DNA from 3 places in the Trujillonella humicola genome. Region 3 is predicted to be linked to each of the others. Evidence: riboswitches for the same ligand, from Rfam matches in the RefSeq annotation. Region 3 holds a riboswitch; each other region holds the start of a gene.

Region 1 (7,734 bases), on a different contig from region 3:
GGACCTTGGCCTCCACCGGCAGGGCGAAGAAGCGCCGGGCCTGGGCGCGGACACCGGCCAGCAGCTCCGGCCGCAACCGGTGCCCGGTGACCAGCAGGAAGCCCACCTCGGCGAGCGCCCGGTCGACCCGGTCGGCGACCCGTGCCCTCCCGGCGGCGTCCCCGCCGTACCAGTCGGTCAGGTCGACGAACGGGACGGTGGGTTCGGGCACGGGGGTCTCCTCGCGGACGGCGGTGCTGCCCCGCGATCGTGCGCCGCTCGTGTTGCCGCCCCGTTGACGCAGCGAGACCCCTGCGTTGCGACCGGCGCCGGGCCGCGCGAGATCTGCACACTCGGCGCCATCAGCGCCTGATGCCGACGAGTGTGCAGATCTCGTCGAGGAGGCCTCAGGTGCCGAGGAGCTCGCGCACCAGCGCGCCGACGGCGTCGATCTCGATGAGGAACCCGTCGTGGCCGTAGGGGGAGGAGATCACCCGCAGCGGGACGCCGAGGCCGTCGGCCACCCGCCGCTGCAGCTCCAGCGGGTACAGCCGGTCGCTGTCGACGCCGGCGACGACGGCCCGGGCGGTCACGCGGGCCAGGGCCGCCTCGACGCCCCCGCGGCCGCGGCCGACGTCCCAGGTGTTCATCGACTCGGTGAGCACCACGTAGCTGCCGGCGTCGAAGCGGGCGGCCAGCTTGTCGGCGTGGTGGTCGAGGTAGGAGGCGACGGCGAAGCGGCCGTCGTCCTGCACCACCTGGCCGAAGCGCTCCTCCAGCTCCAGCGCGCTGCGGTAGGTGAGGTGCGCGATCCGCCGGGCCACGCCGAGCCCGGCGACCGGCCCGGGACCGGGCAGGTGGTCGCCGCCGGCCCAGGCGGGGTCGCTGCGGATCGCCGCCTGCTGCGTGGTCTGCGTGCCCAGCTGGTCGGCGGTCACCGCCGCCCCGGAGGCGAGGAAGACCAGACCGCCGACGCGGTCGGGGTGCGCGACCGCCCACTCCAGCGCCCGCATGCCGCCCATCGAGCCGCCCGTCACCGCGGCCCAGCGGCCGACGCCGAGCGCATCGGCCAGCGCCGCCTCCACCGCGACCTGGTCGGCGACGGTCACGGCGGGGAAGCGCGAGCCCCAGGGGGCGCCGTCGGGCGCGGTCGAGGACGGGCCGGTCGTGCCCTGGCACCCGCCCAGCACGTTCGCGCAGACCACGAACAGCCGGTCGGTGTCCAGCGGCGCGCCCGGCCCGACCAGGCCGTCCCACCAGCCCGGGGTGGGGTGCCCCGGGCCGGCGGGCCCGGCCGCGTGGCTGTCGCCGGTCAGCGCGTGCTCGACCAGCACCGCGTTGCCGCCGTCCGGGGCGAGCGTCCCCCACGTCTCGTACGCGACCCGGACCCCGGGCAGCACCCCGCCCCGCTCCAGCGCGATCGGCCCGTCCAGGTCGAGGAAGAGCCGGTCCCCGACCGGGTCGCCGTCCCGCCAGCCGCCGGGGCGCGCGAGGGTCCGGGGCGCGCGCCCGGCGTCCCGGACCCCGGTCACCTCACGCCTCCCCGCTCACGACGACTTGGCGGCGCGGAAGCCGGCCTCCAGGTCGGCGAGGATGTCGTCGATGCCCTCCAGGCCGACCGCGAGGCGCACCAGGCCCGGGGTGACGCCCGTGGTCAGCTGCTCCTCGGGGGTCAGCTGCGAGTGGGTGGTCGACGCCGGGTGGATCACCAGGCTGCGGACGTCGCCGATGTTGGCCACGTGGCTGTGCAGCTCGAGCGCGTCGACGAACCGCTTGCCGGCCTCCACCCCGCCGTGCAGCTCGAACGTGAGCACCGCGCCGGCGCCGCGCGGGGCGTACTTCTGCTGGGCCGCGTGCCACGGGGAGGACTCCAGCGCGGGGTAGTTCACCCGGTCGACGGAGTCGTGCCCCTCGAGGAAGCGGGCCACGGCCAGGGCGTTGGAGACGTGCCGCTCCATGCGCAGCGACAGCGTCTCGATGCCCTGGACGACGAGGAACGCGTTGAACGGGCTGATGGCCGGGCCGAGGTCGCGCAGCAGCTGCACCCGGGCCTTGAGCGCGTAGGCCGGGGCGCCGAGGTCGGCGTAGACGACACCGTGGTAGGTCGGGTCGGGCTCGGTGAACCCCGGGAACTTGCCGCCGGTCCAGTCGAAGTTCCCCGAGTCGACGATCAGCCCGGCGATGGCGGTGCCGTGGCCGCCCAGGTACTTGGTGGCCGAGTGGACGACGACGTCGGCGCCGAACTCGATCGGCCGGATCAGGTACGGCGTGGCGATGGTGTTGTCGACGATCAGCGGCACGCCGTTGCGGTGCGCGACCTCGGAGACCGCGCTGATGTCGAGGATGTCGCCCTTGGGGTTGCCGATCGTCTCGGCGTAGAAGGCCTTGGTGTTCTCCCGGACCAGCGACTGCCAGTTCTCCGGGTCGTCGGGGTCCTCGACGAAGGACACCGTGACGCCCAGCTTCGGCAGCGAGTGGTGCAGCAGGTTGTAGGTGCCGCCGTACAGCGACGCCGAGGCCACGACGTGCGACCCGGCCTCGGCGATGTTGAGGATCGCCAGCGTCTCGGCGGCCTGGCCGCTGGAGACGGCGAGCGCGGCGACGCCGCCCTCGAGCGACGCGACCCGCTGCTCGAGCGCGTCCTGCGTCGGGTTCATGATCCGCGTGTAGATGTTGCCCATCTCGGCCAGCGCGAACAGGTCGGCGGCGTGCTGGGCGTCGCGGAACTGGTAGCTGGTCGTGGCGTAGATCGGCAGGGCGCGGGCGCCGGTCGTCGGGTCGGGGCTCGTGCCGGCGTGGATCTGCCGGGTCTCGAAGCTCCAGCTCTGCGGGTCGGTCATGCGCCGGTCTCCTCTCGGTCGGGAGACCCGGCGGCGCACCGGAGACTCCGTCTTGCCGGGCGGCGGGCGCCGTCCGACCGGCTCTTCCCCTGGAGCACCTCGGACGGAGTAGAGGTTGCCGGGCAGCCAGCCAGGTGCTTGTCACTGCCTCTCGTGAGCCACCTCAGAACATAACGCCCCACGCGCCCCGCCCGGTACAGGGGTCGGACGGATCAGCCCGTCGGCGAGGGCCCGCCGGTACCCGTCGGCGTGCCGGTCCCTCCCGGTTCCGCGGGGGTCCCCGTGGGCGTGGTGGGCGCCCCGGTCGGCACCCCGGTCGGATCCGTCGGCTGCCCGTCCTCCTCCTCGGCGCCCTCGCCGGTGCCGGTCGGGGTGGGTGCCGGCGTCGTCGTCGTGCCCGGAGCGGGCGCCTCCGTCGTCGGCGCGGTCGTCGTGGGCTCGGTCGGCGTCGGGTCCAGGGGCGCGGGCACCACCGGCACCTCGCCGGTGTCACGGGCCGGCGAGGTGCCGGTCGTCTCCGGCCGGACGTACAGGTAGAGGATCCCGAGCGCGACGAACAGCACCGCCAGGACGACGGTCGACGTGCGAGCGCGCCCCAGCCGGCGCGGGATCGCGGCCCACCAGCGGCGCGGTCCCTCGGCGGGGGCGGTGCTCACCTGCGGTGCGGGGGCGGTGGGCCGGGTCCCGTCCGCGCGCGGGCGGTCGGCGCTCACCGCTGCTCACCGGCGCTGAGCGCGCCGGGCTCGGCCGAGCCGTCGGAGGCGGTCGGCGGTGGCACGCTCAGGCCCTGCCGGCGGAAGGCGAGCACCACCCGGGCACGCAGGTCGCGGCCGACCTCGAACTGCTTGCCCGGCAGGGTCCGGGCGACCATCCGCACGTTGACCTCGTCCAGACCGAGGCTCTCCACGCCCATGACCGACGGCGGGTCCAGCAGCAGCGGGTGCAGGCGCGGATCGTCGAAGGCCTCCCGGCCGACCGTCCGGAGGATGTCGTTGACCTGGTTGACGTCGACGCTGGCCGGCACCGGGACGTCGACCACCGCGCGGGCCCAGTCCCGGGAGAGGTTCACGACCTTGACGATCTGACCGTTGGGCAGCGTGACGACCTCGCCGTCGGGCGAGCGCAGCCGGGTGACCCGCAGCGTGACGTCCTCGACGGTGCCGGTCGCCGGGTCGCCGCCGCCCACCACCTGGATGGAGACGACGTCGCCGAAGCCGTACTGCCGCTCGGTGATGATGAAGAAGCCGGCGAGCACGTCCCCGACGATCCGCTGGGCGCCGAAGCCGAGGCCGACGCCGAGCACCGTGGCCGGGGCGACCAGCCCGGTGACCGGGACGCCCAGGCGGTCGAGCACGAAGAAGACCGTGACCGCGTAGATCAGGACGACGAGCGTCCAGGTGATCACCTGGGTCAGCGAGTGCCGGTGCTTGGCGGCCTCGGAGCGCACCAGCGCGTCACCGCCGGTGGACCGGCGGTCGATGCTGTCGGTGATCTTGCTGCCGGTCCAGGCCACGAAGCGGGCGAGCAGGACCGAGGCCAGGATGATCAGCACGATCTCCAGCCCGCGGCCGGCGAGCCACTCCAGCAGGTCCTCCAGCGGTTGCACGCCGGTCCTCTCAGCAGTCGGGTACGCCGTCGTCCACCCTCCCGCCCTCCCGCCGAAGTGGCCACTCCGGCGGGAGGCGCTCAGCGGGGTTCGACGAACAGCGAGGCCGCGGAGCGGCCGATGCGGCCGGTGGTGTCGAACAGGTCGGCGAAGCACTGCGCCACCCCGCCGGGCCCCAGCGAGCTGGTCGCGTCCATCGCCAGCCACTCGCCGGCGGGCTGCCGGTACAGCGACACGGTGAGGTCGACGTTGGCGAAGGTCGCCCGCGCCCAGTCCTGCTCGGCGGAGATGCCGCTGGCCGCGTCGGTCATCACCAGCAGGTGCTCCAGCGGCGTGATCGGCTCGCCGGCGACCAGCGGGACCAGCGGCCGGGTCCAGGCCGCGGCGGGACCGGGGGAGTCGAAGGAGCCGGCGGTGAACCGCCACTCCAGCGCCCGGTGGTAGGCGACGTCGGTGCGGAAGACCCCGGGGACCTCGGCGCGGCCGGCGTCGGGGCCGGTCGGGTGCGGCGCGTCCGGGGCCAGGACGTCGACGGGGGAGACTGGGCGGGTGCGCATCCGCCAGGCGGTGGCGCGCATCCGCGCCACGCCGCCGGCCGAGAGGGTGGCCTCCACGAGCTCCACCCGCCGGCCGGGGCGCAGCACCCGCCCGCCGACCCGGACCGGGCCCACCGGCACCGGCCCGAGGATGTCGAAGGCCAGCCGGACGGTCTGCGCGCCGGGCACGGTGCCGGTCCGCTCGACCTCGCGGGCGAGCAGCGCGGCCGGTGGGCCGGCGTGCTGGACGTCGTCCTCCCAGGGGCCGATGGTGAGGGCGGTGGCCAGGAGGTCCTCGCCGCCGGGGTGGCGGCCGTCGGGGAGGTAGAGGGCAGGGGGCAGGTCCACCGCGGCAGTGTCGCCGGTCAGGCGGTCGGCCCGTCGCGGCGGGCCAGCCACAGCGCGGCCCCGACCCACGCCGCCGCGGCCAGCGTGGCGAGCACCCAGATCCAGCGCAGCGGTTCCCCGGCGGTCGACAGCACGAGGAGGACGGCGACCACGAGGACCGCGCCGGAGAGCGTCAGGGACCGCAGCAGGACGTCGACCGTCCCGGGCCCGGGGACGGCGACGAACACGACGACGGCGACGACGAGGAGGAAGGCCGCGAGCGCGGCCAGGAACACCGAGGCGACGCCGTACTGCGCCGGCAGCGCGATGCCGGCCAGCCCGAACAGGACCGCGGCCAGGGCCAGGAGCAGGAGCGTGCGCCGCCGGCGGGGCGACCACGGCGGGCGCGGGTAGGTCACGGGTCGAGGGTCCCTGCTGCCGGCGCGCGGCGCATCAGCCCACGGGCCGGGACACGGGCGCACCCGACGGGCGGCTCGCCGGGGCGGTAGGGGGCACGGGACAGGACGGGGACTACATTTCCGCGGTGCCCACCGCCGTCCGTCCCGGGCTCGGCTACGCGGCGACGATCGGGGCGGCTGCCCTGTTCGGCGTCAACGGGACCGTGTCCACCCTCGCCCTGCAGGCCGGTGTCGAGCCCACCCGGCTGGTGGCGCTGCGCTGCGGCGGCGCCGCCCTGGGTCTGCTCGCGCTGCTGGCGGTGCTCGCCCCGGACCGGTTGCGGCTGACCTGGCGGGAGGTCCCGTTCCTCGCGCTCTTCGGCGTGGTCGGCGTCGCCCTCACCCAGTTCCTCTACTACGTGGCCATCGACCGGCTGCCGGTCGGGATCGCGCTCGTCTTCGAGATGACCGCCCCGGTGCTCATCGCGCTGTACGTGTGGCTGGTGCGCCGCGAGCAGGTGCGCAGCCGGCTGTGGGCGGCGCTGGGGCTGTCGCTGTCGGGGCTGCTGCTGGTCGCGCAGGTGTGGGAGGGCGGCGGGTCGCTGTCCGCCACCGGGGTCGCCGCCGCGCTGGGTGCCGCGGTCTGCCTGGCGACGTACTACCTGATGGGGGAGCGGGGGACGACGAGCCGCGATCCGGTCGCGCTGACCTGCTTCAGCTTCGTCGCCGCGGCCCTGTTCTGGTCGGTGGCCGCACCCTGGTGGGAGTTCGACGCCGGCGTGCTCGCCGAGCCGGTGCCGGTCTCGGTCGGCTCGCTGGAGGTGCCGCTCGGCGTCCTGGTGGGCTGGATCGTCGTGTGCGGGGCGATCCTGCCGTTCTGGCTGTCGATCGGTGCGCTGCGGCACCTCCCGCCGACGACCGCCGGGCTCGTGGCCACCGTGGAGCCGGTGTTCGCGTCGGTCGTCGCGTGGCTGTGGGTCGAGCAGGTGCTGACCGGCTGGCAGGTGCTGGGCGGCCTCGTCGTCCTCACCGGGATCGGCCTGGCCCAGACCGCGCGATCGGTCCCCGAGCCCGCCGTCCCCGAGGTCGCGCCGTCCTGAGCGGGGTTCCCTCCACGGCCCGCGGCAGGTTAGCCTCGCCTAACACGCCGTCCGGACCGGGGCCGGCCGAGGAACGGGGACCGCTCGTGACCACCACCCAGGCCACCGCCGAGGTCGCCACCGCCCAGGCCGTGCCGGTGGAGGCGCCGGGCTGGCGCTTCTTCGACACGGTCGTGACCGCGACCCGCCGCCTGGGACCCAGCACCGTGCGCCTGACCCTCGGCGCCCCGGAACTGGCCTCCTTCGGCGTGGCCGGGAACGACCAGCGGATCAAGTTCGTCCTGCCCCGGCAGCCGGGCACCGACGTCATGGAGCTCCTCGTCCCCGGGCCCGAGTGGTACACCGCCTACTGCGCGCTGGCTGACGACGTCCGCCCCCACCTGCGCACCTACACGGTCCGGGCGGCCCGGCCCGACCGTGCCGAGGTGGACGTCGACGTGGTCCTGCACGGGGTCGAGGACGGCCACGCCGGGCCCGCCGCCACGTGGGCAGCCGGCGCCGTCCCGGGCGACCGGCTGGTGCTGCTGGGCCCCGACCGCCCCGGCACGGGCCGCATGTGGGGAGTCGAGTGGGCGCCGCCGGCGACCGCGCACACGCTGGTGCTCGCCGCCGACGAGACCGCCGTCCCCGCCGTCGGCGCGATCCTCGAGGGGCTGGCGCCGGGCCGCCGCGTCGCGGCGCTGCTCGAGGTCCCCGAGCCCGGTGACGAGCAGGCGCTCGACGTGCCCGACGGCGTCACGGTGCGCTGGCTGCCGCGCGCCGGCCGGGCCCGCGGCGAGCTGCTCGTGCCGGCCGTGCAGGACGCGATGCGCGAGCTCGGCATCGCCCGCCCCGAGGTGCACCAGGACGTCGAGGACGTCGACGTGGACGCCGGGCTGCTGTGGGAGGTCCCCGAGGTCGACGGCACCGCCGGCTGCTACGCCTGGCTGGCCGGGGAGGCCGGCGTGG
Region 2 (7,734 bases), on a different contig from region 3:
GGAGACGACGACGGCGACGGTGGCGAAGCTGGGGGAGTCCTCGGCGGAGATCGGCAACGTGGTGAAGGTGATCACGTCGATCGCGGAGCAGACGAACCTGCTGGCGCTGAATGCCACGATCGAGGCGGCGCGGGCCGGTGAGGCGGGCAAGGGGTTCGCGGTGGTGGCCAACGAGGTGAAGGAGTTGGCGCAGGAGACGGCGAAGGCGACCGAGGACATCGCGCGGCGGGTGCAGGCGATCCAGGGCGACACGACGGCGGCGGTGGCCGCGATCGGGCAGATCAGCTCGATCGTGGCGCAGATCGCCGACCGGCAGACCACGATCGCCTCGGCGGTGGAGGAGCAGACGGCGACGACGAACGAGATGGCGCGGTCGGTGAGCGAGGCGGCGCAGGGGTCGGGTCAGATCGCCGACAACATCACCGGGGTGTCGACGGCGGCGGAGTCCACGACGCAGGCGCTGACCCAGACCCGGACCGCGGTCGACGAGCTGTCCCGGATGGCCGCGGACCTGCGCACCACGGTGGGCCGCTTCAGCTACTGAGGAGGGTCCTCCCTCGGCGAGATCTGCACACTCGTCACCATCGGCCGCTGATGGCGTCCACTGTGCAGATCTCGCCGGGGGAGCCGGGGCCGGCCGTCAGCGGGCCAGGCGGGCGCCGAGACCGGCCAGCCGCTCGGCCGCCTCGCCGAGCACGTCGTCCTTCTTGCAGAACGCGAAGCGCACCAGCGACGGCGCGGCGTCCTGGTCGTCGTGGAAGACCCGCACGGGCACCGCGACCACCCCGGCCAGCTGCGGCAGGTCCCAGCACAGCGCCATCGAGTCGGTGTAGCCCAGCGGCGCGGCGTCGGCGGTCACGAAGTACGTGCCGTCTGGCCGGTTGACGGCGAAGCCGGCGGCCTCCAGGCCGGCCACGAGCAGGTCCCGCTTGCGCGTCAGGTCGGCCCGCAGGCCGTCGAAGTACTCGTCGGGCAGGGCCAGCGCCCGCGCCACCGCCGGCTGGAACGGGCCGCTGCCCACGAAGGTGAGGAACTGCTTGACCGCCCGCACGGCGGCCACCAGCTCGGTGGGCCCGTGCACCCAGCCGACCTTCCAGCCGGTCACCGAGAACGTCTTGCCCGCGGAGCTGATGGTCAGCGTCCGCTCGGCCATCCCCGGCAGCGACGCGATCGGCAGGTGCGCGACGCCGTAGGTCATGTGCTCGTAGACCTCGTCGGACACCACGACCGCGTCGTGCTCGGCGGCCAGCCGGGCGACCAGTTCCAGCTCGGCCCGGGTGAAGACCTTGCCGGTGGGGTTGTGCGGGCTGTTGAGCAGGACGACGCGGGTGCGCGGGGTGAACGCCGCCCGCAGCGCCGCCTCGTCGACCGCGAAGTCCGGCGAGCGCAGGACGACGGTGCGGCGCGTGGCACCGGCGAGGGCGATGGTCGCGGCGTAGCTGTCGAAGTACGGCTCGAAGGTGACCACCTCGTCGCCCGGCGTGGTGAGCGCCAGCACCGCGGCCGCGATCGCCTCGGTGGCCCCGACGGTCACCAGGACGTCGTCCGGGTCGACCCGCAGGCCGCGGAAGCGCGCCTGGTGGGCGGCCACGGCCTCGCGCAGCGCCGGCACCCCGGGCCCGGGCGGGTACTGGTTCGCGCCGCCGCGGATGGCCGCGACGGCGTCCTCCAGCAGCGAGGCCGGCCCGTCGGTGTCCGGGAACCCCTGCCCCAGGTTGACCGCCCCGGTGCGCACCGCCAGCGCCGACATCTCGGCGAACACCGTGGTGGCGAAGGGCTGCATGCGCTCGGTCAGCGCGGCGCGCGGCAGGGTCACGGCGGCCAGTCTCCCAGGCCCGCCCGGCGGTGACCTAGACTCCCTGGCGGTCCTGAGCGCCAGCGTCAAGCCCCGGCTCGCTGGCCGGCAACCCTCTCCGTCGCGGGGTGCTCCGGGTGACGACCAGACCTGGACACCGTGTCCCGGTAAGGACGAGGAGGTCGCCGGTGGTCCCGAGGCCGCTCGCCTCCGCACCGGACCGGCACGGTGTCGCGCCGACCGACCGCGCACGCCGGTGCGCCCGCTCCCAGGGAGAACCATGACCCTCGTCCACAGCCGCCGCAGGGGCCGGCTGCCCGCCGTCGCCCTCGTGGCCCTCGCCGGCCTCACCGCGTGCGCCGACAGCGACTCCGGTGGTGGGGGTGGCGGGGACGGCGGGGACTCCGCCGGCTCCGTCATCGTGATCACGCCGAACCCGGTCGGGGGCAACAACTTCCTCGAGCTCGCCATCGAGGGCGCCGAGCGCGTCGCCGAGGAGGAGGGGCTCGACCTCCGGGTCTTCGAGAGCAACGACCCGACGTCGATCCAGCAGAACGTCGAGGCCGCCGTCCGCGAGCAGCCCGACATCATCGTCGGCCTCACCTTCTCGCTGGAGGACGCCTTCGCGACGGTGCCCGCGGACAACCCCGACCAGCAGTTCCTGCTGGTCGACGGCTGCCCGGACCCGCAGCCGGAGAACGTCACCTGCGCCGCCTTCCGCGAGCACGAGGCCGCCTACCTCGCCGGCGTCGAGGCCGGGCTGCTCACCGAGACCGACCGGATCGGCGTCGTCGCGGCGCTGGACACGCCGTTCATCCGCCGCTGGGTCGACCCGTTCCTCGCCGGCGCGCAGAGCGTCAACCCGCAGGTGACCTCCACCCCGCTGTTCGTCGGCGGCGACAACCCCTTCGGTGACCCCGCCCGCGGCGGCGCCCAGGCCCAGGTCCTCGCCGACGGCGGGGCCGACCAGGTGCTGCTGGCCGCCTCGGGCAGCAACGTCGGGGCCTTCGAGGTCGCCGCGGCCGGCGGCTTCCAGGCCTACGGCGTCGACGTCAACGAGTGCGGCTCGGCCCCGGGCCAGGTCGTGGACAACGTGCTGAAGAACGTCGACGTCGCGCTCGCCGAGTCGGTGCGCAACATCCTCGAGGACGAGACCGGCGGCTACCAGATCTACGGCCTGGCCGAGGACGGCGTGGGCCTGACCGCCTTCTCCGACGACCTCGCCGGGTCCGGCTGCCTCATCGCCGACCGGCCGGAGATCGTCGAGCAGCTGCAGGACGTCCGGCAGCAGATCATCGACGGCACGATCACCGTGGACGACCCGGCCGCTGGATGACCGGCACGACCGACCCGGGCACGACCGACCCGGGTGCGCACGACGGCTCGGCCGCGGGGGCTCCCCCCGCGGCCGAGCTGCGCGGCATCACCAAGCGGTTCGGCCCGGTCGTCGCCGTCGACGGCGTGGACCTCGTCCTCGAGCGCGGCACGGTGCACGCCGTGGTGGGCGAGAACGGGGCCGGCAAGTCCACCCTGATGTCGGTGCTCTACGGCCTGCACCGGCCCGACGCCGGGCAGGTGCTGCGCGACGGCCGCGAGGTGCGGCTGTCCTCGCCGCTGGACGCCATCGCCGCGGGGCTGGGCATGGTGCACCAGCACTTCCGGCTGTTCGGCTCGCTCAGCGTGGCCGAGAACGTCGTCTACCGCGCCGAGCCCCGGCGCTTCGGCGTCCTGGACCGGCGGGCCGCCGAGCGCCGGGTGGCGGAGCTGTCGGCCCGCATCGGCCTGGACGTCGACCCCGCCGCCCGCGTCGACACCCTCCCGCTCGGCGTCCGCCAGCGGGTGGAGATCCTCAAGGCGCTGCACCGGCAGGCCGAGGTGCTCATCCTCGACGAGCCGACCGCCGTGCTCACCCCCGGCGAGGTGGACTCGCTGTTCGCCGTGGTCCGGCGGATGGCCGCGCAGGGGACGACGGTCGCCCTGGTCACCCACAAGGTCCGCGAGGTGCTCGAGGCCACCGACCGGGTCACCGTGCTGCGCGACGGAGCCGTGACCGCGCGGCTGACCACCGCGCGGACCACCGCCGGGGAGATCGTCGAGGCGATGATCGGCCGCGGCCTGGTGCCGGCGGTCAATCCGCGCGGGGCGGTGACCGGCGACCCGGTGCTCGAGGTGACCGGCCTGCGGATGCCGGCCGCGCCCGGCGCCAGCCGCGTGCAGGACGTCTCGCTGCAGGTGCGCTCCGGGGAGGTCGTCGGCATCGCCGGCGTCTCCGGCAACGGCCAGCGCGAGCTCGTGGAGTCCGTGGTCGGCCTGCGCACCCCGCAGGCCGGCACGGTGCGGCTGCGCGGCCGCGACCTGGCCGGCACGGGCGTGCGGGAGCGGCGCCGGCTGGGCATCGCCTACGTGCCCGAGGACCGCCCCGGCGTCGGTACCGCCGCGGCGCTGTCGGTGGCCGACAACCTGGCCCTGGGCCACCACCGCAGCGCCCCGATCGGCCGCCGCGGCCGGCTCTCCCCCCGGGCGCTGCGCAGCCAGGCCGCCGACCTGGTCGCCCGGCTGGGCGTCAAGACCGCCGGCACCGCCGTGCCGCTGAGCTCGCTGTCGGGCGGCAACGCCCAGAAGGTGGTGCTCGCCCGCGAGCTGCACCACGAGGCGCCGCTGCTCGTGGTGGAGCAGCCGACCCAGGGGGTGGACGTCGGCGCGGGGGAGGAGATCCACCGGCTGCTGCTGGACTACCGCGCCCGGGGCGGTGCGGTGCTGCTGGTCTCCTACGAGATCAGCGAGCTGCGCGCGCTGGCCGACCGGGTCCTGGTGATGCTGGACGGCGCGGTGACGGCGGAGCTCGACGCCGCGGAGGCCACCGAGGAGGCGCTCGGCGCGGCGATGGTGCACAGCAGGGCGGGGGCGGCGGCCGGCGCGACGGCCGCCGGGGGAGGGACGACGTGACCGCGCTGGCGCAGCGGCTGCGGCTGCAGGCCCCGGCCGCCCTGGTCCCGCTCGGGGCCGTCGGGGTGGCCCTGCTGGTCGGCGCGGTGGTCATGCTCGCGGCCGGGGTCGACCCGCTGCGCGGGTACGACGCGATGGTCCGCGGCGCCCTGAGCGTCAGCAACATCGACTTCGCCGTCGCCGGGTTCACCGCCATCCTCGCGATGTCGCTGGCCTTCGCGATCCCGGCGCGGATGGGCGAGTACAACCTCGGCGGCGACGGGCAGCTGGTGGCCGGCGGGATCGCGGCGGCCGCCGTCGCCCTGTTCGTGCCCGGGCCGGCCGCGCTGCTGCTGCCGCTGTGCGTGGTCGCCGGGATGCTGGCCGGCGGGGCGCTGGCCTCGGTGTCCGCGCCGCTGTCGACCCGCGCCGGCGTGCCGGTCATCATCTCGACGTTGCTGCTCAGCACGCCGATGGTGGCCCTGACCTCCTACCTGGTCCGCTACCCGATGGCCCAGCAGGGGTCGCCGGTGCCGCAGACCGAGCGGCTGCCCGACGCGGCGCACCTGCCGGCCTTCCCCGGCATGACCTACACCAACGCCGGGCTGGTGCTCGTGGTCGCCGTCCTCCTGGTGGCCGTGTACGTCGACGCCCGCACCCCGGCCGGCTACGAGATCCGGGTGGCCGGCGCCAACCGCGGGTTCGCGGCCTACGGGGGGCTCTCGGTGCCGCGGCTGACCCTGGGCGCGCTGGGGTCGGCCGGCGCGGTGGCCGGCCTGGCCGGCGCGGTGATCGTGATGAGCCAGCCGTACCGCTTCATCGACGGAGCGCTGACCGCTCCCGGCTACACCTTCGCCGGCGTGGCCGCCGCGCTGCTGGCCGGGGGCCGGCCGGCGCTGCTGCCACTCACGGCGGCGCTGTTCACGATCCTGTCCGTGGGTGCGGCGGGCATGGAGCGCGACGTCGACGTGCCGCGCCAGCTCGGCCAGGTCCTGCAGGCCGTCGTCATCCTCGTGCTGGCGCTGCGGGTGCTGGCCGGGCGCTGGCTGGCCGCCCGCGCCCGCCGCGCGGCCGGGGGGAGGGCCTGACGTGGACGTGTTCACCCTGGCGTTCGTCGCCGCCGTCCTGACCTCGACGGCGCCGGTGCTCTACGCCGCGCTCGGCGGGGCGCTGTGCGGCCGGGCCGGCGTCTTCAACATCGCGCTCGAGGGGCAGCTGCTGTGGGGCGCCTTCACCGCGGTCGCGGTGAGCTGGTGGAGCGGCAGCGCCTGGCTCGGCGTGCTCGCCGCCGTCGTCTCCAGCGCGGTGTTCAGCCTGGTGCTCGCCCTGGGCGCCGTCAGCTGGCGGGCCGACCCGATCATCGTCGCCGTCGGCATGAACCTGCTGGCGCTGGGTGCCACCGGCTTCGTCATGCGCGAGGCGCTGGGTGCCACCGGCACCTTCGCGCCGCAGGGCCTGCAGGGGCTGCCCGACCTCGACGTCCTGGACGGCGTGCCGGTGCTCGGCGACGTGTTCGGCCGGGCCACCGTCCTCGTGCCGCTGGCGGTCGTGCTCGCGGTCGCCCTGTCGCTGTGGCTGTCGCGGACGTCGGTGGGCCTGCGGTTGCGCGGGGTGGGGGAGCACCCGGAGGCGGCCACCAGCCTCGGCGTCCCCGTGACCCGGTACCAGGCGGCCACCGTGGTGGTCGCCGGCGCGCTGTGCGGGCTCGGCGGGGCGCAGTTGTCCCTGGGCACGGTCACCGCCTTCACCGAGAACATGACCGCCGGCCGCGGCTGGGTCGCCGTCGCCGCGGTGATGCTCGCGGTCAACCGGCCGCTGTGGGTGCTCGGCGCCTGCCTGCTGTTCGGCGCCGCCGAGGCCTGGGGCTTCCGGCTGCAGGGCCTGGGCCTGCCCCAGCAGCTCACCGACGCCGCCCCGTACCTGGTCACCCTCGTGGTGCTCGTGCTCTCCCGGGTCCGGGTGCGCCGCCGGCTGCGCGCCGCCGACCCCCTCGCCGCGGAGAGCGCCGCCCACCCCGAGGCCGTCGTCCACCCCGAGGAGACCCGATGACCACCCCCGCAGCCCCCCGCCGGGTCGTCGTCGACACCGACACCGGCATCGACGACGCCCTGGCCCTGCTGTGGCTGGCAGGCCGCGCCGACGCCGAGATCAGCGCGGTCACCTCGGTGTTCGGCAACTGCTCGGTCGACGACGCGCTGCTCAACATCGAGTACGTCATGCGCCTGGCCGGGCTGGGCGACGTCCCGGTCGCCGCGGGCGCCGCCGGGCCGGTGGACGGCCGCCCGGCGCACCTGGCGCCCTACGTGCACGGGGACGACGGCATGGGCGACCTCGGCCTGGACCGCAAGGCACCGGACGTCGTCGGGCCGAGCTCGGCGGAGTACCTGGTGGAGCTCGCGAACTCCGCACCGGGGGAGTACGATCTGCTGCCCCTCGGGCCGCTGAGCAACGTCGCGCTGGCGCTGGAGCTCGACCCGCTGGTGCTCACCAAGTTCCGGTCCACGGTGCTGATGGGCGGGTCCGGGCCGTTCCCGCCGCTGGGGGTCACCCAGACCGTCGACGCCAACGTCGCCAACGACCCGGCCGCGGCCCGCGCGGTGTTCGCGGCCCCGCGCAGCGACCTGGTCATGGTCGGGGTCAACGTGGGCGGGCAGACGATCGTCGACGAGTCGGCCGTGCAGGTGCTGCACCGCAGCGGCACGCCGGTGGGGGAGTTCTGCGCCGCGGCCCTGGAGTCCTACATGGACTTCTACCAGTACGCCTGGGGACGGCGGGTGTCCCCGGCCTGGGACGGCCTGGCCGCCGGGCTGCTCGTCGAGCCCCGCTGGATCACCGGCGCGGTGGCCGGCCCGGTCGCCGTCGTCCCGGACGGGCTGCTCTCCCGGGCCCACCTGCTGCAGACCGCCGACGGGCTGCCCGTGCCGTTCGCGCAGGAGGAGGCGCGCACCGCTCCGGCCACGACCGTGGTCACCGGCGTCGACGTCGCCGGCTTCCTCGCCGACTTCGTCGGCGTC
Region 3 (7,734 bases):
CCCCCCCCCCCCGCTAGAGGGAGGCGCGGACGGCCTGGGCCCAGCCCTCGCCCATGGGGGCGCCGGTCACCGCGGCGTTGGGGACGGCGGCCAGCCGGTCGGCCATCCCGTCGACGGCGGCACCGTTCGCGGTGATCCACAACCGGCCGACCGCCGGCGCCATCTCGAGGTCGCTCACGCTGTCGCCGATCGCCACGGCGTCGGACGGGTCGAGGCCGCGCCGCTGCAGGTCCCAGGCGATCGCCAGGCCCTTGGAGATGCCGCGGGGCATGAGGTGGTAGACGCGCGGCGGCATCGCCTCCGGGGCCAGCGTCATGCGGGACGTCGAGGTGATCGACCCGTTGTCGTTGAGCGTGAGCCAGCCGAAGCCGCGGCCGGCGAGGTCGGCGTCCACCTCGAGCGGGTCGACCCGGCCGCGCAGCAGCGCGTCGGTCTGGTGCGTCGTGTGCCAGGGGTCGTGCCACTCCAGCCGGCCGGGGTGCCGCGCGATGAGGTCCTCCACGACGCCGGCCTCGGCCATCACGTCCATCGGCGTCCGGCCGTCGTGCTCTGCGGGCAGGTCGCCGGTCAGCCGGTGGGTGGCGCGACCGCCGTCCCAGCTCACGACCGAGCCGAGCTCGGCGACGGCGCCGTCGGCGGCGAAGATCCGCGCGGCCTCGACCACCTGCTCGAAGGTGCGCCCGCTGACCAGGACCAGCGCGACCCCGGCGCGGTGCAGGTCCAGCAGCGCGGCCGCCGGGTCGGCGGTGAGGTCCCGGCCGGACGTGTGCCAGAAGGAGCCGCGCGGGCCCACCATCGTGCCGTCGAGGTCGGTGTAGACGATGCGCGTGGCCACCCGCGCAGTCTGGCCGTGCACGGGCAACGCGACCCCGCCGGGTAGGGTGACGGGCGTTCCACTCATCCAGAGGGGCAGAGGGACACGGCCCGACGAAGCCCCGGCAACCGCCGTCCGCGCGTCCGCGTGGCGGCAGGTGCCAATTCCGTCCCGCGCGGCTCGACGGCCCGACGCGGGGAAGATGAGGAGGTAGTCGTCGCATGACCCTGACCGCTCCCGGTTCTGTGCAGGCCGACCCGTCCGCCGGTGGCCCGGTCCCCCCGTGTCCGGCGCGGGGCCTGGTCTGCCGCAACTGCGGCGCCACCTTCGGGCTGATCGCCGAGCACGCCTGCGCCCAGTGCTTCGGCCCGCTGGAGGTCGACTACGACCCCGAGCTGATGCGGGCGGTGACCCGGCAGCAGATCGAGGCCGGCCCGCAGAACATCTGGCGCTACGCCGCGCTGCTGCCCGTGGGCCAGGACCCGGCCGACCGGGTCTCGCTCGACCCCGGCATGACCCCGCTGGTGCGTGCCGACCGGCTCGCCGCGGAGCTGGGCCTCACCGGCGGCCTGTGGGTCAAGGACGACTCGGCGAACCCCACGCACTCGTTCAAGGACCGCGTGGTGAGCCTGGCGGCCACCGCCGCCAAGGGGCTGGGCTACGCGAAGATCGCGGCGGCCTCCACCGGCAACCTGGCCAACTCGGTCGCCGCGCACGCCGCCCGCGTCGGGCTGCCGTCCTACGTCTTCATCCCGGCCGACCTCGAGCCGGGCAAGGTCGTGCAGTCGGCCGTCTACGGCCAGACGCTGGTCGCCGTCGACGGCTCCTACGACGACGTCAACCGGCTCACCAGCGAGCTCGCCGAGACCGACGAGTTCGAGGACACCGCCTTCGTCAACCAGAACGTCCGGCCCTACTACGCCGAGGGCTCGAAGACGATGGGCTACGAGATCGCCGAGCAGCTCGGCTGGCGCATCCCGGCGCAGGTCGTCATCCCGATGGCGTCGGGGTCGCTGCTGACCAAGGTGGACAAGGCCTTCCGCGAGCTCGCCGCCGCCGGCATCGTCGAGGACTCGGACTGGACGGTCTTCGGCGCCCAGTCGGCCGGCTGCGACCCGATCGCCACCGCGTTCGACAACGGCTGGGACGTGGTCAAGCCGGTCAAGCCGACCGGCATCGCGAAGTCGCTGAACATCGGTAACCCCGCCGACGGTCCGTACGCGCTCGACGCCATCCGCCGCACCGGTGGCTCGGTCGGACGGGTCGGCGACGACGAGATCGTGCAGGGCATCCGCGACCTGGCCCGCACCACCGGGGTGTTCGCCGAGACCGCGGGCGGGGTGACCGTCGCCGTCCTGAGGCAACTGGTCGCCGACGGCCGGCTGGACCCGGCGAAGGAGACCGTCGTCCTCAACACCGGCGAGGGGCTCAAGACCCTCGACCCGCTCGAGCCGGTCGTCGGTCCCACGCATCGGGTCGAGCCGTCGCTGCGGTCGGTCCGGTCGGCGGGCCTCATCGCCTGAAGGGCTGCTCCGTCGCCCGACCGGGTGGCGGAACGAGGTCGTCCGTCACGATGCGCTGACGTCGCGTGCCGGACCGATGTGTCCGATCTCTCTTTGTTGTAGCTTCTCGCGCGGTTCGAGTTCCACGCACGTGTCCGACGGGCGGAAGAGCGAGTAACCCGGGTCCCGGCATCCACGGGAACCGTCCGCACGCACGAACGTGGGAGCACACGTGGCACAGGGCACCGTGAAGTGGTTCAACGCCGAGAAGGGCTTCGGCTTCATCGCCGTCGACGGCGGCCAGGACGTCTTCGTCCACTACTCGGCCATCCAGATGGACGGCTACAAGAGCCTCGACGAGGGCCAGCGGGTCACCTTCGAGGTAGTCCAGGGCGAGAAGGGCCCGCAGGCCGACGGCGTCCGCGTCGCCTGATCCCTCTGCGGAGGCCCGGTCCCCGTTCGCGGGGGCCGGGCCTCTGGCGTGTCGGGGTGGGGCTCCCGCGGCCCGCTCTGCGGGCGGTTTCCCCACGATGCGGGCGCGATCCGGCCCGGACCGTGCCGAAGCAGCCCGCAGAGTGCCGGCCGGGAACAGCGGCTGCACGGCCCCCGTTCTTGCACTCGGCAGGTGCGAGTGCCAGACTTCGGGTTGGCACTCGACAGTGCCGAGTGCCAATCAGGTCGGAACGGTGAGGCACTGGAGCGCGGGCCGACGGAGCGCCCGCCGCGCTGGTGTCGTCCGTCGCGGGCGCCGAACCCGGCCGTGCAGCGATCCATGCATGGAGGACATCACCACATGGCCAAGATGATCGCCTTCGAGGAAGAGGCGCGCCGCGGCCTCGAGCGGGGCATGAACACCCTCGCCGACGCCGTCAAGGTGACGCTCGGCCCCAAGGGCCGCAACGTCGTCCTCGAGAAGAAGTGGGGCGCCCCCACGATCACCAACGACGGTGTGAGCATCGCCAAGGAGATCGAGCTCGAGGACCCCTGGGAGAAGATCGGCGCCGAGCTGGTCAAGGAGGTCGCCAAGAAGACCGACGACGTCGCGGGTGACGGCACCACCACCGCCACCGTGCTCGCCCAGGCGCTCGTCCGCGAGGGTCTGCGCAACGTCGCCGCCGGCGCCAACCCGATGGCCCTCAAGAAGGGCATCGAGAAGGCCGTCGCCTCGGTCACCGAGTACCTCCTCTCGACCGCCAAGGACGTCGAGACCAAGGAGCAGATCGCCGCCACCGCGTCGATCTCCGCCGCCGACCCGGCCATCGGCGAGCTCATCGCCGAGGCGATGGACAAGGTCGGCAAGGAAGGCGTCATCACCGTCGAGGAGAGCAACACCTTCGGCCTCGAGCTCGAGCTCACCGAGGGCATGCGCTTCGACAAGGGCTACATCTCGCCCTACTTCGTGACCGACACCGAGCGCATGGAGGCCGTCCTCGACGACCCGTACGTGCTCGTCGTCAACTCGAAGATCAGCTCGGTCAAGGACCTGCTCCCGCTGCTGGAGAAGGTCATGCAGTCGGGCAAGCCGCTGGCCATCATCGCCGAGGACGTCGAGGGCGAGGCCCTGGCGACCCTGGTGGTCAACAAGATCCGCGGGACCTTCAAGTCCGTCGCGGTGAAGGCCCCCGGCTTCGGTGACCGCCGCAAGGCCATGCTGGCCGACATCGCCATCCTCACCGGTGGCCAGGTCATCAGCGAGGAGGTCGGCCTCAAGCTCGAGAACGCCGGCGTGGACCTCCTGGGCCACGCCCGCAAGGTCGTCGTCACCAAGGACGAGACGACGATCGTCGAGGGCGCCGGGGACAGCGACCAGATCGCCGGCCGGGTGAACCAGATCCGCGCCGAGATCGAGAAGTCGGACTCCGACTACGACCGCGAGAAGCTGCAGGAGCGCCTGGCCAAGCTGGCCGGTGGCGTCGCCGTCATCAAGGCCGGCGCCGCGACCGAGGTCGAGCTCAAGGAGCGCAAGCACCGCATCGAGGACGCGGTGCGCAACGCCAAGGCCGCCGTCGAGGAGGGCATCGTCGCCGGTGGTGGCGTCGCCCTGGCGCAGGCCACCGCGGTCGCGTTCGAGAAGCTCGAGCTCGAGGGCGACGAGGCGACCGGTGCCAACATCGTGCGCGTCGCGCTCGAGGCGCCGCTGAAGCAGATCGCCATCAACGCCGGCCTCGAGGGTGGCGTCGTGGCGGAGAAGGTCCGCAACTCCGACACCGGGCACGGCCTCAACGCCGCCACCGGCGAGTACGTGGACCTGGTCGGCGCCGGCATCATCGACCCGGCCAAGGTCACCCGCTCGGCGCTGCAGAACGCCGCCTCCATCGCGGCGCTCTTCCTCACCACCGAGGCCGTCATCGCCGACAAGCCGGAGAAGGCCGCCCCGGCCATGCCCGGTGGCGACGGCGGCATGGGCGGCATGGACTTCTGAGTCCCGCCTAAGTGCTGCCCTCGGTGGCACCAGCACGTCCCGGCAGGGGCGGTCCGCTTCGGCGGGCCGCCCCTGTCGGCTGTCTGGACCCCGACGGGCTGCCGGAGCGATGTCGCGGGACCGGCCATCCTGCGCGCCGTCGTGGCCGTCCGCGGGACAACGCTCGCGTTCCCCGGGCCGTCGGCGAGTCACTCGGGTGGGGTGGACAGCGGCACCCGCCCCTGGAGGCCGAGGCCTCGTGCCCCGGTCGGGGCGCCCGACGACACGAGTCGTCCGGCTCATGTCGACGCGGCGTGACCGGGCGACAGGACGTGAAACGGGCCGAGGGCCCTCGCCTGGCTGGCCTGTTCGGCTTTTAGTGCTGATGTAGGGGCACATTGTCCGACCCCCTCGGTATGCTCACACAGAGCGACCGAGGGGGTCGGTCTCTGTCACGGGGGTGTTCTTGGCGGATCACACGGTTGCGTGCGCTCGCGACGGCCACGCCGAGTTCCGCGTGGTGAAGAAGGGCCAGCGCGCTGGGGCGCAGCGGTTTGCCTGCGTCGCGCCGGACGGCAGCACCCACATGTTCGCCGTTCCGCTGGACGAGCCGGCCTCGCGTGACCGGCGGCGCAAGCACACCGTCAACTGCCCGACGCCGAGCCACGCCGACAGCCGGGTGCGCTACAAGGGCAAGCGCATCAGCGCCAAGGGGCTGTGGCACCGGTACGTCTGCGTACGGCCGAACGGCTCACAGCACGGGTTCAGCCTGCTCGTTTCGGCGTCCGGCTCGGTTGTCCCGTCGGTGGTTCCACCGCCGGCGTGCCCGGAGCACAAGGGCAGCTCGGTGGTCCGCAACGGGAGCTTCGGCAAGGGGGCCAAGCGCCGGCAGCGGTACCGCTGCGTGCCGGACGACCCCAAGCTGACGCACTACTTCACGCCGCCGCTGTCACGGGAGACGGTGGACCTGGGTGAGGACGCCTGCGCGACCTGCGACGAGCTGCTGTCGCCGCACCGCGGCCCGCTGACCGCCGCGCGGCACACGCCGTGGACGCTGAAGACGATCGTGCAGGCGCTCAACGACCTGTCCCTGGGCGCGAGCTACGCGAGCGTGTCGGTGGCGATGCGCGCCAGCCGCGACGCGGTCGCGGAGCACCTGGCGAACGCGCACGGCATCCAGCTGGCTGCGCCGGCGGGTAGCCCGGAGACCCGGTCCGGCTCGTGGACCCGCCGAGAGGGGCAGACGGCCTGGCACCTGGCCGCCGACCTGGTCGAGCAGTACGCGCCGTTGCTGTTCGGTGAGGTGAGCCAGCGGCTGGTCGCCCGCGAGCAGCGGCTGCGCGCCGCGAACGATGAGAAGCTGGCCGCCGACCCCGACGCGCCGCTCGCCGAGCCGCTGGTCTACATGCTCGACGAGCTGCCGGTGTCCTTCCGTCGCCGCACCCAGGGCGGCCGGTTGCAGCAGAGCTCGTGGAGCCTGCTGGTGGTCGTGGAGGTGCGCTGGCGGCCCGCGCCCGACCCGATGTCCTGGCCGCGCCGGGAGGCGCGGCTGCGGCTGGTACGCGCGTACCCCCGTGCCAATGCCGACGCGTGGAGGCTGGTGCTGGCCGAGCTGCCGGTGCGGCCGGACTTCATCGTCGCCGACTGCGCCGACGCCATCACCAACGCGGTCACGCAGCACTACGGGGCCAACGCCGTCGGGCTCATCCCGAGCCTGTTCCACGTCCACCGCAACATCCGGGCCGCGCTGATGCAGTTGGCCGGCACCACGGCCACCGTGGGCGACCGCAAGTCGCTGGTCGGCCCGCTGGCCAAGCACCTGGATCTGCTCACCCGCGACGAGCTGCTCGGCTTCGATGCTGACCGGTGGAAGGTCTGGTGGGACGAGCTGGTGGACCTCGTCGCGCAGCTGCCAGCTCCGACCTCCGGGGTGGTCGCGCAGCGCGGGGAGTACGAGGGCCGCATCGCGGCGGCGCTGCCGCTGCTGCGCAGCCACCCGCACCTGCCCGCGTCGAACGCGGCCGTGGAGATCCAGCACCGCAAGGCGTTGGAGCCGTTCCTTCTCAACCGCCGGCACCTGTACCGCAACCTGGCCCGCACGAACTTCCTGTGCGACCTTGCGGTCTGCCGCAGCCAGGGCGCGTTCACCGACCTGGACGCGGTCGCCAAGAAGATCCGCAAGGCCAACGAGGCCGCCCGCGGCTGGGCGCCCGCGCCCCGTCAGCTGGCCGACACGCAGCCACGGGTGCTCACCGCCGCCGGCAAGCCGGTCGCCACCTACTCGTCGCTGCTCAACCCGCTGCTGGTGGCCGCGCTGGCCAAGCAGCGGCTCGCGGGCACGGCGACCCCGCAGCCGTCCGGGAGCGTGCCGACACCGAGGTCGCCGTCTGGCAGCACGCCGTCGAAGAAGCTGACCGGAGGCGCGTCGTGAGGCTCACTGAGGCGCAGCACGACGCCTTCCGGCTGCTCACCCGGCGGCCGTTCCTCGTGCTCGACACCGAGTACACGCCCGATCCCGACGGCGACGGCAACCGGATCATCTCCATCGCCGTCGTCCCGGTCGTCAGCGGCCGCCGGGAGGCCCGCCGCGAGCTGTACCGGGAGATGGACCCCGGCGTGCCCATCCACCCGCGCACGACCGCCGTGCACGGATTCACCGACGCCGATGTGGCCGGCAAGCGCGGCTTCGCCTGGTACGCGCCGGCCATCCTCGCCGCGCTGTCCGAGCCGGACGCTGTCGTCGTCGGGCACACCAGCGCCGACGTGCGCGCGCTGCTGTCGGAGATGGAGCGCCTCGGCGGTGCGACCGCCGAGGGCGTCGCCCTTCCCGAGCGGCCGTTCATCGACACCAGCACGCTGCCCCGCCTGCTGCGCTACCCCGGTGTGAGCAACCGCGGCCCGGTCAGTCTGAGCGCGCTGTGCCAGCTGACCGGCGTCGCCAACGCCAAGCCGCACGACGCCCGCCACGACGCCCGCGCGGCCGCCGACGCGCTGCTCGAGCTGCTCGCGCACACCGC

Evidence for each region. A riboswitch is a leader RNA that binds a small molecule or an ion and turns the genes downstream of it on or off. The one in region 3 is predicted to bind S-adenosylmethionine.
Region 1: another riboswitch for S-adenosylmethionine. It lies ahead of ACK586_RS18530 (bifunctional o-acetylhomoserine/o-acetylserine sulfhydrylase); the one in region 3 lies ahead of thrC (threonine synthase).
Region 2: another riboswitch for S-adenosylmethionine. It lies ahead of ACK586_RS09725 (BMP family ABC transporter substrate-binding protein); the one in region 3 lies ahead of thrC (threonine synthase).

Annotation. Positions count from the first base shown of each region.
Region 1 covers NZ_JBJNRJ010000043.1:23,741-31,474, forward strand. The annotation lists gene ACK586_RS18520 (isopenicillin N synthase family dioxygenase) at 1-211, opposite strand, end outside; gene metX (homoserine O-acetyltransferase MetX) at 387-1,511, opposite strand; gene ACK586_RS18530 (bifunctional o-acetylhomoserine/o-acetylserine sulfhydrylase) at 1,527-2,819, opposite strand; SAM riboswitch class IV at 2,863-2,978, opposite strand; gene ACK586_RS18535 (Rv3103c transmembrane domain-containing protein) at 3,032-3,532, opposite strand; gene ACK586_RS18540 (mechanosensitive ion channel family protein) at 3,529-4,425, opposite strand; gene ACK586_RS18545 (thioesterase family protein) at 4,506-5,309, opposite strand; gene ACK586_RS18550 (hypothetical protein) at 5,327-5,707, opposite strand; gene ACK586_RS18555 (EamA family transporter) at 5,833-6,786, shown strand; gene ACK586_RS18560 (siderophore-interacting protein) at 6,873-7,734, shown strand, end outside.
Region 2 covers NZ_JBJNRJ010000014.1:1,314-9,047, forward strand. The annotation lists gene ACK586_RS09715 (methyl-accepting chemotaxis protein) at 1-544, shown strand, start outside; gene ACK586_RS09720 (pyridoxal phosphate-dependent aminotransferase) at 641-1,816, opposite strand; SAM riboswitch class IV at 1,865-1,975, shown strand; gene ACK586_RS09725 (BMP family ABC transporter substrate-binding protein) at 2,076-3,131, shown strand; gene ACK586_RS09730 (ABC transporter ATP-binding protein) at 3,128-4,741, shown strand; gene ACK586_RS09735 (ABC transporter permease) at 4,738-5,808, shown strand; gene ACK586_RS09740 (ABC transporter permease) at 5,810-6,769, shown strand; gene ACK586_RS09745 (nucleoside hydrolase) at 6,766-7,734, shown strand, end outside.
Region 3 covers NZ_JBJNRJ010000004.1:85-7,818, forward strand. The annotation lists gene ACK586_RS03290 (HAD hydrolase family protein) at 14-835, opposite strand; SAM riboswitch class I at 895-1,023, shown strand; gene thrC (threonine synthase) at 1,036-2,337, shown strand; gene ACK586_RS03300 (cold-shock protein) at 2,549-2,749, shown strand; gene groL (chaperonin GroEL) at 3,110-4,738, shown strand; gene ACK586_RS03310 (hypothetical protein) at 5,304-7,148, shown strand; gene ACK586_RS03315 (3'-5' exonuclease) at 7,145-7,734, shown strand, end outside.